DNA from 2 places in the Dehalobacter sp. DCA genome. Region 1 is predicted to be linked to the other one. Evidence: riboswitches for the same ligand, from Rfam matches in the RefSeq annotation. Region 1 holds a riboswitch; the other holds the start of a gene.
The links. A riboswitch is a leader RNA that binds a small molecule or an ion and turns the genes downstream of it on or off. The one in region 1 is predicted to bind cyclic di-AMP.
Positions count from the first base shown of each region.

Region 2: another riboswitch for cyclic di-AMP. It lies ahead of DHBDCA_RS03530 (C40 family peptidase); the one in region 1 lies ahead of ablA (lysine 2,3-aminomutase).

Region 1 covers NC_018866.1:23,168-29,332, forward strand. Annotated here, with positions in the region: gene DHBDCA_RS00105 (hypothetical protein) at 1-94, opposite strand, end outside; gene ablB (putative beta-lysine N-acetyltransferase) at 277-1,125, opposite strand; gene ablA (lysine 2,3-aminomutase) at 1,106-2,383, opposite strand; cyclic di-AMP (ydaO/yuaA leader) riboswitch at 2,526-2,662, opposite strand; sodium ion sensor (DUF1646 type) at 2,720-2,773, opposite strand; gene DHBDCA_RS00125 (radical SAM protein) at 2,906-3,886, opposite strand; gene DHBDCA_RS00130 (hypothetical protein) at 3,942-4,709, opposite strand; gene DHBDCA_RS00135 (U32 family peptidase) at 4,711-5,904, opposite strand; gene DHBDCA_RS00140 (radical SAM/SPASM domain-containing protein) at 5,921-6,165, opposite strand, start outside.
Region 2 covers NC_018866.1:742,111-748,275, reverse strand. Annotated here, with positions in the region: gene DHBDCA_RS03540 (DUF456 domain-containing protein) at 1-422, opposite strand, end outside; gene DHBDCA_RS03535 (hypothetical protein) at 575-760, shown strand; gene DHBDCA_RS03530 (C40 family peptidase) at 840-1,943, opposite strand; cyclic di-AMP (ydaO/yuaA leader) riboswitch at 2,040-2,174, opposite strand; gene DHBDCA_RS03525 (TrpB-like pyridoxal phosphate-dependent enzyme) at 2,377-3,747, opposite strand; gene DHBDCA_RS03520 (M24 family metallopeptidase) at 4,253-5,437, shown strand; gene DHBDCA_RS03515 (carbonic anhydrase) at 5,589-6,165, shown strand, end outside.

The sequences.
Region 1 (6,165 bases):
CTGGATTTTGTATTGCTGCCCGGGCATATTCATTTGCTAAACTTGCACGTCCGAATTTAACCGCGTCAAGTATCTGTCTTTTCCATTCTTCCATTAGAAAACCTCCTACTTACTTTTAATACCGAAATATCTCATTAGTAATTATACCAAAAATAAAGTAATGCTCAAACCTTCGTGGTCAAGCTAATTCCTCATTATAGATCATAAAACTTATGAATAAAGGACATTTGCCAGTTATTGATGGTTTCAATGACAGGTTAATGTCCAATAATTTACTTAATTTAATGATTTTATCCAAATATTCATATCTTCAAAACCACCGCAAATATTGCAGTTGTTGATAAGCCTTCCTCTATACATATACCCCAGCTTGCTTAAAGACCGATTGATTCCAAGATTGTTCGCTCTTGAAAGGCTATATACTGTAGCAAAGCCATTATGTTTCAAGTGCGTTTCCAGTTGGAATATCAGTTCACTTACTATGTTTCTGCCTTGATATTTCGGATAAGTGGCACAATCCGTTATTTCAGCGTTCATGTGCTGTTTGTCCAGATCTGCCGAAGCAATACTGATAATCTTCCTTTCTTCTTCCGCCACCATAAACAAAACATGATCCCGCATGACTTTTTGAAGATACTCTCTGCTAAAAATTGGTGTTGGATAGGTTTCAAATACCGCTTGAAAAAGCTGAATCATCTGGGGAATATCGTCCGGCACGGCCTGCCTCATTGTATAGTTTTTATTCTTAGTCAGCTCGAATCTATTGGTATTCTTAACGCAATAGTCAATAATTCTGTTTTCTTTCTCCTCATAGAGTGAATTTTCGCGTCTTTTGTCAAGAAAAAGCGACATACAAGTTGCATCCTCTCCCTGAAAAAAACCGTCGATAACCCCCTCTGCTACAAACCCGCATTCCTCAAAGATATTTATCTGATGTTTATGACAATTCACGATAATTTTACCCAGGTTTTCTTTTTTGGCATAATCAACAATCTCTTTGATTATCAACTCAGACAGAAGAGAATGACTCAATATTTTAAGCCTTTTATTGTGATAATCTACGTATATGTCTATATCTGAAATATTAATATATTGATTCTTGAAGTTATCTTGATCTGTATTCATGAAACCCCTCCCTCTTGTTGAGTCTTACGTTTGTGCTTGGGATCAAACATACTTGTTCACCTCTGTATAACTTTTCTAATCCACGGTATTCTTTATTCTTGAATTTACCGCACGTGCCGCATTTTTGGCACTGGTGCGTTTTATCCTCAGGCTCGGTATACGTACAAATTACACCTTCAAAATTTCTAAGAATGACCTTTTCCGGAGAATATGAAATCAAATATTGCGGATTAACCGGGATCTTACCACCGCCCCCCGGCGCATCCACAACAAACTGTGGAATAGCTAGACCCGAGGTATGTCCCCGCAGCATTTCTATGATTTCTATCCCCACGGAAACCGAAGTTCTGAAATGCTCTATTCCTTCTGAAAGGTCACACTGATAAAGGTAATATGGTCTGATTCTGGATCTAACAAGGTTTTGCACCAAATCGCGCATAATATAGGGGCAATCATTAATACCTTTTAAAAGCACTGACTGGTTGCCAAGAGGTATTCCGGCATCAGCCAATTTTCCGCATGCTTCCCTGGCCTCAGCTGTCAGTTCTTTGGGGTGGTTAAAGTGCGTATTCAGCCAAATAGGATGGTATTTTTTCAGCATTGTGCAGAGCTTATCAGTGATTCTCTGAGGCATGACAACCGGTGTTCTAGTGCCTATGCGAATTATTTCCACGTGTTTAATTTCCCGAATTAATTTTATAATTGCTTCCAGCTTGTCATCAGAGAGACACAATGGATCCCCGCCCGACAAAAGCACATCCCTGACTTCTTTATGCGCTTTAATATAGTTGATTGCCCGTTTGATATTATCCAGGGAAAGCGCCTTATCCTCCTGACCGGCAAATCGTCTTCTGGTACAGTGACGACAATACATTGAACACTGATCAGTAATAAGCAACAGTACGCGATCGGGATATCTGTGAGTAAGGCCGGGAACCGGCGCGTCGGCTGTTTCATGCAGCGGATCACTACTGTCAAATTTGGAGATTTTGGTTTCATGAGTCGTTGGAATAGCTTGCCGCCTTGCCGGGCAATGTTCGTCATTTGGATCCATAAGTGTAGCATAGTAGGGCGTTATTGCCATACGTAATTTTTTAAGACTTACCGCCACTCCCTGACGCTCATCCTGGGTAAGGTTGACCACTTGTTCCAATTGATCAATCCTTGTTATTCTGTTGGAAATCTGCCACTGCCAATCCCGCCATTGTTCTTCCGTTACATTTTTATACAAGGTTATATCCCTAAAATTTCTTTGCATATTATTTAATTCCTCCTTCAGATTCTCATTGAAGATTGTCATCCTCAACATTTGTGGTATATAAAACAAAAAGCTGCAGAGAAGTATCTGCAGCGTATGCTAAAATATATACCTTAACTAAAGGTGTAATTAAGCATATCAATCACCTTCTCTTCCACCGCTTACGAGATTAGCTGACGGATTCGGGTCGAAAGAGCTTAACCCTACCAAAGCAACCGCTTTGGATTCACCCCTATTATTTGGGTCTCCCGTTCCTAACGGATTCAGCGTATAAATATATTCAGTTGTTGTCTTAAAAAAAATAAATAAAGGTGGATAGCTATACCAATATTTGGTAGCCTCCCACCCCAGAGCCCGCTTCTCTTGAAAATGGTAATAACCATTCCAACCGAAACTAACCTTATAAAATTCTTTAATTAAGTTAATAATTAAGTCTAGCTTTCTTTTATAAGATAACATTAAGCTACCCACATGTCAATTTAAACTGTTAATATTTGGTTGATAGAATTGTAGAACAGAAAGCTATCTGGCACAGCATGCAGATGATTTCCCCCTGACACTATACCCTAAACAACCTCCAATGCATTTCTTTTCGTCCCAGAACCTGCATCCGGGGCATTGCTTAAACGGAGGATTACTATATCTTTTACTGTCAATCTCACGCAGAAAAAAATCATTCACATCTTGAACGGTATTAAAGTCTTTGATATTCACACTCAGATAATCTTCAAAAACGAAACATCGGGCGACACTCAAATCGGGCCGTATATCCATAACCGGCGAACATATCCCCTTGTGAATCAGATCAAAACCAGAGTAAATGAAATTTACAAGCTGCTCACCGGAAAAGATACACTTGGGCGGATTATTGCAATCAACATGGGGAGAAATCGCGTTTCTATGGCAATCGTCTAAAAACTCAGCTAATCCGGGAACAAAACTTTCATAATGTTCAAGACTGCCCTTCTGGCTATTATCCGAGGGCACGGTAATGCTGTACCGGATGGTCTTTAGTTTTAGTCTCTTACTTTGCTCAATAATATAATTATATTTAAAATCCGGCTCAAAGATATTAATGCCGAGAGTAACTTGGGGTTCGATATTCTTTCTGTGATATTCGAATACCAGGTTTTCTACATTGTCTATTGTCCTATTATATAAATGCTCACCGATTACATCCGGCCCATTCAGATTAATCAAGAATGACACCTTATTATCCACAATGGATCGGCTCAAGGCATTATCCAAAGTAATAGCATTGGTGAAAATCTGAATTCTCCGGAAAAACGGATCACAGATTCCCTCATTCACCCACTTTTCGAAGTTCGGATGCAGTGTTGGCTCCCCACCGAGCAGCCTTAAATCAACATGTGCCGACTTCTTAAAGAAATCAATTATATATCCATAATTATCATCAGAAATATCGACCTTGTTCTTCCGATCACAATTTGCAAAGCAATATGAACATTTTAAGTTGCAGTAATTATTTAACATGATATTCATAGTAACCTCCATTCAGCCGCGCCGGTGGCGGCACAAATAGTAATGATGCTTCCATTTACCGGGTAATTACATTTTGGAAATGTTTTACATTTGTAATTGCAACAGCATTGCTCGATCCCGAACTATTGCTGGCAGTAACATAAAAAGATATCGGCTGAACAGTTGTCCCGGCGGGGATAGTAAAAGATCCCACCCATGTATTTCCTCCGTTATTTGTAAAGGCAATTACTGTTGTATTTAAGGAATTGGTCGCATTGACGGAAGTGGTGCTCCCGGTTGTCGTCGCTGTAATCTGAACTGTTGTGTTTGGAAAGGCGACGGCCTGTACGCTTGCCACAACCGATGGAGGCGGTGTCCAATTATTCCAATTGCTATAGTTGGAATAATTGCCATAATCACCCCAATCGCCATAATTACTATAGTTGCTGTAATTGGAATAGGCTGTCCAATTAGAATATTGGCTCCATGTTTCGGTATGGTTCTCCCATTGCGTATGGTTTTCCCAAGCACCGGCATTCGAGTAATTGGCGTTCCAATTCACGTAATTGCCGTAAGTATTGTTGTAGACATCGGTATAAGCCCCATAATTTCCATAATTGCTCCATCCTGAGTTAGGCCAGGACCATTCCACCCAAGCGAAAGCTTTTTCAGGCTGCAAGGAAAACTTAAGGCCCAAAGCCTTGGAGTATTTGCCCTCCTTGGCTTTGGGCCGGTCCGGATGATTGTTGTCAAGAACCAGGTCTTGGGTTATTGAAGCATGCAGGATGCTTAATGAAACAAAGGCAAACAGTAATTTTTTCAATCTGGAAAACGTTCTTGCCATATCATTCACCTACTGCACAGGATAATGGCTCGGCCTGTCCTTTCCCCGCAACATAATTCTCGATCTGTTCCGCTTTATTGAAACAATACTTGCATATAGCCCCGCACTGGGCGGCGCATTGCGGCTTTTTTTCCATGAAATAATCTAGCTTGGGCAAAAACTCGAATATTTCCTTCATTTTCAGCGTTCCGTACGGATGGAAAACTTTGTTCATAAAACGTGAATTGTAAGTATTATAGAATTCATTCAGCGCGTATTCCGGATCGGTAACACCAAGCATATAGGCCTTTATTTTATTGACCAATTCCGGCTTGGGATGATCCCTGCCAACCAGCTTGATGCTGTTAACCCCTATTTTCTCGTAGTAGGGGATTTCCCAAGGGTAAATAATCCTGTTCAGCACCATTTGAATTGCAGGACTTTTAAAGGTAATCTGATCGCAGATGAATTTGGGGAATTCCCGGAACAAAGGGCTGCATTTATGGATGTTTTCCTGCTTGCCGAACAAGGCATAATGAATATTCTTGGTCGGGCAACAAAAGATGCAGCCCTCATCGGCCATCAACTCCAAGCCAACATCAGGCAGCAGCTTTTTGAACGATTCGATAAAAGCAAAATTCTTGTTAAGATCGGAAGCCGGAATGATATTGGAGATCCCTAGATTTTCCCTGACATACTTCGCCTGGTTGATTGACCGGATATCCATCATCGTTGAAGCGTTTACTGCCAACCCGCTGAATTCCTCTTTCAAAAAGTCGGCAAGAAGCTGGCTTCCGACAGTAATGCTTCGCACCCCGATATCCGCCAGATGCTCGACAAACTGCTTCAGCTGGGGAATATTTGATTCAAAGTCATACAGAGAAACGGTTGAGATATTATTCATCAGGTAAATAAACGCCAGCCCGTTTTCCGAAAGCATTTTTATATAGGGCTTTAAATCTTCCAGAGTCCGAATTTTGCCGCTATCTTCCTGCAAATTAACCGACCGGCCATGTTCATGCCCTGATTTGGCATAGGAAGTAACAGGCAAACTGTTATATACAGAGCGGATTTTATACTTCGCCTTATCCTGGCTGTTAAGCCTTATTAATTCCTGAATATACCCATAATCAAACAATAAAGGAACTGAGTAGTACAGTTCCTGCGTCTGATTCTTTGGGGCAAATTTTTGTTTTTTCTTAAAGATATTAATCATGAATATCAACCTCTCTTTAAATCACGAGAAACTCCCTCAGCTTGTTTTCCGCGTTGACAGGAGTTTCGATCCGTTTAATAGATTCTTCTAAAATATTTTTCATCATCTTGGCGCTCCTGAACTGATGCCTGAATAAAAAGTTCAAGAATCTCGGGTTATATTTCGGCATATCGTCATAATCGATTTCATTAATAACGCTTATGATATGGCTAATCACGTGCTGATGGGTGTAGCAATTTTCAGGCTCCGGTTTATTCATGG
Region 2 (6,165 bases), 720 kb from region 1:
GCAGTACCGCCAAGGACACCGAGCAGTGTACCTAAACCAATTTGGATTGTCTTCTTTAATTCCGTACCACGGATCAGTTCGGCTGCAATCGCCCCCAAAAACGGACCGAGAATAATACCAAGCGGTCCAAGAACGATCAAACCCAGAATGGTGCCGATCACTGCGCCCCAGGCTGCCTGCTTGCTTCCGCCGAAGCGTTTCGTTCCGATAGCCGAGGCAAAATAATCCACAAAGAACAGCAGGATTACGACCAGGGCCTGCAGGATGAAAAAGTAGGCATTTAATGTTGCGAAGCCTGTCATGAAGCCATAGGCCAGCATGCCTGCATAGATCAAAATGACGCCGGGCAAAACGGGAAGAACAGTTCCAACAATACCCGCAATAAAGAGAACAACCGCAATGATTAAAGCAATCATATCCATTCTTTCTTCCCTCCATTTTCAGATAGGATCATTCATATGTTCTATGATAATAACCAATGATAATAACCAATGAATTTGCTGCTTACCCGTATAAATATACTGGATTGGAAAGAAAAATTCAATTTTTCAGAACAAACAGCTCGGAGGTTATCATGCAAAAAACCAGACTTGTACGGACGAATCTAATGGTAGGAAGAATTCTATCCGGAGCACCAAAAGGACCTGTAAGCCGATGGGGACGTTTGATCAATTGGACCTATACGCTGGCTAAAGCCTTAAGTAGAAGGAAGATCAATCAAATCTCGATGGGTGAGGCCTTGCAGAGCGCAAGAGATTAGGAAGAAATTTGCAATAAAAATGATGCTAAAAGTTAACTATTAGCATCATCCCATTCGTTTTGATAACTCTTGCCAGTTGTTAATATCTGCGGGCACCAAGATAACTGGACGAATGCGCGCTTAGATTGGATATGACAACGCCGGTTGAATAATTAAAGGCGTGCACATATTGTCCTCCGCCAATATAAATACCGACGTGTGAGGCGCCCCGGGCATAGGTCGAGAAAAAGACAAGGTCTCCCGGCTGCAGCTCATCCCTGCCAACCGGGGAACCGGAAGCATACTGCGCGAAAGAGGAATGGGGAAGGGAGACACCGGCCGCAGCGTATACATAGCGGGTAAATCCGGAACAGTCAAACCCGCCGGGGCTTATTCCGCCATAAACATACGGGCATCCGACATAGCCCAGTGCATAATCGACGACATTCGAACAGCTGTTGGATCTGGAAGCAACCAGGATTGGTTTGGCAGTCGGGCCTTCGGCAATCACTTCAGTCACAGCGTCCTGGAGAATCGTTTCCTTGACAACTTGCTTTTCCGAATACTTGCCGTTACTCTGGACATAAGAATAGGTTACGGACTTCGATCCGTCACTGCCTGCCGTAATCACTTCTTTTTTGCCAAAGCCGAGCTTATAATCCTTCTTCGTGATGATATCATATTGGATTTTCTGGGTTTCCGTATATTTTCCCTGACAGATGACCGTAAGGGAGTTATGGTTAATCAGAGATTTCAAAACTTGTTCAGGTGACTGAATTTGAGAAAGCCCGGCGGTTGTTTTGGAGGATGTGACGTCTTCGGCGATCTTAACGGAAGTCACGACATTATCTTTCGTGGGTTTCACGTAATAAGCCTGAAATTCTTTTAAGACCTGATCAATATCTTCCGCATCCGGCAAAACGGCAATCACAGTACCATTGATGGCAAACTGATAGGCATCGTAGGGTTGATTAATCTTTTCTTCAACATTGTTTGGCCGCAGCGCAGAACGAAGATAATTGGCATTGCTGATGGTGATATTGGTATAGGCCATCTCGTAAGGTTTTTCTTTGGCTGCAGACGCCATAAGTGTATCTGCGGTATTTTGGTTAAAGACGAGTCCAAGTTGTTTTCCGTTGACAGAGACAGCGATGGCATTCATTGGGGCGGCAAGGTAACAGGCAAACGACCCGATTAATATCATAGTAATAAATAAACCACCGAGAAGGCGCGGTGATTTCCATGATATTTTTTTAAGGCAGGTCAAGGTAACGCGAATGATCTGCTTAAAATGCATCAAATTTTCACCTTTCTTAGCTTACGAGGTTAGTTGACGGATTCGGACCAAAGGTATAGGCCCTACGCAAAATGCGATTCACCCCAGAAAAAGAAGTTCCCCCGCTCCAGGCTGTCCTGGATTCAGCTCTTCATTTAGTTTATATTATAATACACAATTTTATTGTAATTCGACACATAATTAAAATATCCTGCCTTGGAACGAAAATTTATAACGCGGTGCAAAGCTACAACACCCAAGATATATAAAGGAAGGACGCCTCAATTTGTATTTGAGACGCCCTTCATAGGCTGTGTTTAGATACATTCCCTTATCACGAAGTCTGTTAGGAATGCTGATTCTACAGATCCACTTTTGGCAGCGTTGCAAAGCCTTTTTCCAGATCAGCATCGGTCGGAATATAGTCTGTCATTGTGCCGGCATTATAGCTCATATAAGCAGCCATATCAAAATATCCGGTGCCAGTCAGGCCAAACAGGATGGTCTTCTTTTGACCGGTTTCTTTACACTTGAGCGCTTCATCCATTGCAACCCGCAAAGCATGTGCGGATTCTGGAGCAGGCAGGATGCCTTCACAGCGCGCAAAGGCTGTAGCTGCTTCAAATACCTTGGACTGTTCAACTGCCCGGGCTGTCATATAGCCGTCATTGTACAGTTTGGAAACGATTCCGCTCATACCGTGATACCTGAGGCCTCCGGCGTGATTCGGAGAGGGAATGAACCCTGATCCGAGCGTATACATTTTGATCAGGGGTGTCGTTTTTCCTGTATCCCCAAAATCAAACGCATATTTGCCGCGGGTCAGAGAAGGGCAGGAGGCAGGTTCAACACCAATAAACTCGATATTGTTTTTGCCGCGGATCTTGTCACCCATGAAAGGTGCAACCAGACCGCCAAAGTTCGACCCGCCGCCGATACAGCCAATAATCATTTCAGGCTCAATGCCGTATTTGTCACAGGCAAGCTTGGTTTCTTCGCCGATCACGGACTGGTGCAGCAGGACATGGTCGAGTACGCTGCCAAGTACATAACGACAGTTTTCGGTTTTGACAGATGTTTCAATCGCTTCCGAAATCGCACAGCCAAGAGAACCGCCTGTGCCGGGGTTTTCAGCCAAAATCTTCCGGCCAATTTCCGTCGTGTCGGAAGGAGATGGAATGACTTTTCCGCCATAGGTTTCAATGACAGCTTTCCGGTAAGGCTTCTGTTCTGCAGATACCTTCACCATATAGACCGTTAATGGAATATTATAAAACGCACAGGCCATCGATAAGGCCGTACCCCATTGTCCGGCACCGGTTTCCGTTGTCAGTGAAGAAAGCCCCTGTTTTTTGGCGTAATAAACCTGGGCAGCTGCAGAGTTTAATTTGTGGGAACCTGAAGTATTCGTGCCTTCAAATTTAAAATAGATCTCTGCAGGTGTATCCAGCAGCTTTTCAAGATTATAGGCTCTCACGAGCGGGGAAGGACGGTACATCCTGTAGTATTCGCGAACTTCCTCAGGAATTTCAATATATTCGTCCGTGTTGTTCAGTTCCTGTTCAATCAGTTCATCACAGAAGATCGGCCGCAGATCATCTGCGGTGCAAGGCTTCATGGTGCCCGGATGGATAAAGGGCGGCGGGAGCTCTTTCATAACAGCTTTTACATTATACCAGTACTTGGGCATCTCTTCTTCAGGTAAATAGATTTTGTAAGGTATGCTTGTCATGGTCTTCATTCCTTTCCAAATTATTAATAACTATCTTTTAATTAATCTTCGATGAATAAACGAAAATCTATTAAAAAAAAGCCTTTATCCAAACTATCGGACAAAGACTTTGATCTCTGCGGTACCACCCAACTTGCGTTTACACGCCGCTTAAAACGTATGACGGACATACGCTCCATTCATAACGGGCGGAGTTCCCGGCCTGCATACGCTTACATCAATCATTCTTTGTAATCTCTGCACGGCCCTCATGAGTCCATTCACATCAGTGCTGTTACCGCTTTTCCACCGACTGCGGCTCTCTTGAAACAGCAAACATCATGTTACTACTCTCATTCTGCGGTTTAACAGTATCAAATATTGTTTAAATCTTAGCTTGAAATTAGTTTTTTGTCAAGAGAATGTAAGAACCCCAAAGTCAGGGAATTGTACCATTTTGAAAAAACGCAAAGTATGGTAAACTCTAGAGAAGTACGCGATACATTCTCTAACGGAGGAACTGTCAATGACACTTATGATAAACGAACTTGACCGGAGACGGAATCACTTGTGCGGCCTCATGGATCAGACCTTTCCTGAATGGGATGCTATCCTTATACTTGGTAAAGTGAATCAGTATTATTTTACAGGAACAATGCAGGACGGCATGCTTGTAATTCAAAAAGACCGGACCCGGCACTATTTTGTGCGCCGAAGTTATGAGCGCGCCAAAGCTGAATCGCCCCTGACAACGATCTATCCGATGGAAAGTTACCGTGATGCGGCCGGGATTATCGGATCTGAGCTAGGCAATACATATCTCGAGACAGAAATGGTGCCGATTGCCATGCTGCAGCGGCTGAAGAAATACTTCACGATGACAGACATCCATTCAGTGGACAAGCTGGTGCTGTCGGTCAGATCGGTCAAATCGCCCTATGAGCTCGAATGGATGGAACAAGCAGGGAAAAACCATTGCCGACTGCTGTATGAACTTGTTCCACAAATGCTCAGGGAGGGTATGAGCGAGGCTGATTTTGTAGCGGAACTTTTTACCGCCATGATCAAGATTGGACATCATGGGGTCAGCCGTTTTTCAATGTTTCAGACGGAAATGGTTGCCGGACAGATCGGTTTTGGCGAAAGTTCTCTTTATCCGACCAGTTTTGACGGTCCCGGTGGGGCATATGGCATGTGTCCTGCCGTTCCTTTGTTAGGCAGCCGGGAAAGAAAGCTGAAGAAGGGGGATTTGGTTTTTGTCGATATCGGTTTTGGCTGCAATGGCTATCATTCTGATAAAACCCAGGTCTATATTTTTGGAACCAAGCCTGATGCCGATGTCGTGAAGGCTCATCGTTCCTGTCTGGAAGTTGAACAACGTCTGGCCGCGAAGCTGATTCCAGGGGCGATACCCTCAGAAATCTATCAATCTGTCATGGGCACACTCAGTGAAGACTTCAGGAGGAATTTTATGGGATATGGAGAACGACAAGTCAAGTTTCTTGGTCACGGCATTGGACTTCATGTCGATGAGCTGCCTGTTATTACGAATGGTTATAATGCGGAGCTCACAGCGAATATGGTCGTCGCGCTCGAACCGAAAAAGGGTCTGCCCAACATTGGCATGGTAGGCGTGGAAGACACCTATGTGGTGAGCGCTGCCGGCGGCAGATGTCTTACGGGCGGAGGAACGGATATTATCGAGGTATAAGACTATCAAAGCATAGGATAGTATTTAAGAAGCTAGCTATAGTATTAGGTATTTTTCAACGGCGCAAATATCGTTATGGACGGCAAAATGGCCGGAAAGATGACTTATGTGTAAAAGGCTTATCTATAAATAAGAAGCAAGGATGTAAAATATGGAGAAATTACTTCAGGGCCTTATTCAATTTAAAGAAACGGATTTCCAGCAGCACAGGCAGCTTTTTGAGGAACTAGGGAATTCCCAAAGCCCGCACACTTTATTCATCGGCTGCTCGGATTCAAGACTGGTCCCCAATTTAATCACTGGGACATTGCCCGGAGAGTTGTTTGTCATCCGGAATATTGCCAATATCGTACCGCCTTACCGCAATACAGAGGAATACCTGGCCACTACTTCTGCAATTGAATATGCCATCAATATCCTTGGCGTTCAGCATATCGTCGTCTGCGGCCATTCCAATTGCGGAGGGTGTAAATCACTGTATGCCTCGGAGAAAGAAATGGAATCCATTCCGCATACCCGGAAATGGCTGGAGTTGGCTGGACCGGTTAAGGATAAAATAACAGCAATGGATATCCCGGAACAAGATATGGCAAAAAGGGAATGGATGACTGAACAAATCAACATTGTTGAGCAGCTCAAACATTTGTTAACTTATCCGTTTATCAGGGAAAAAGTCCTGAATCAGACGCTGACCATGGAAGGCTGGTACTACATCATTGAAACTGGTG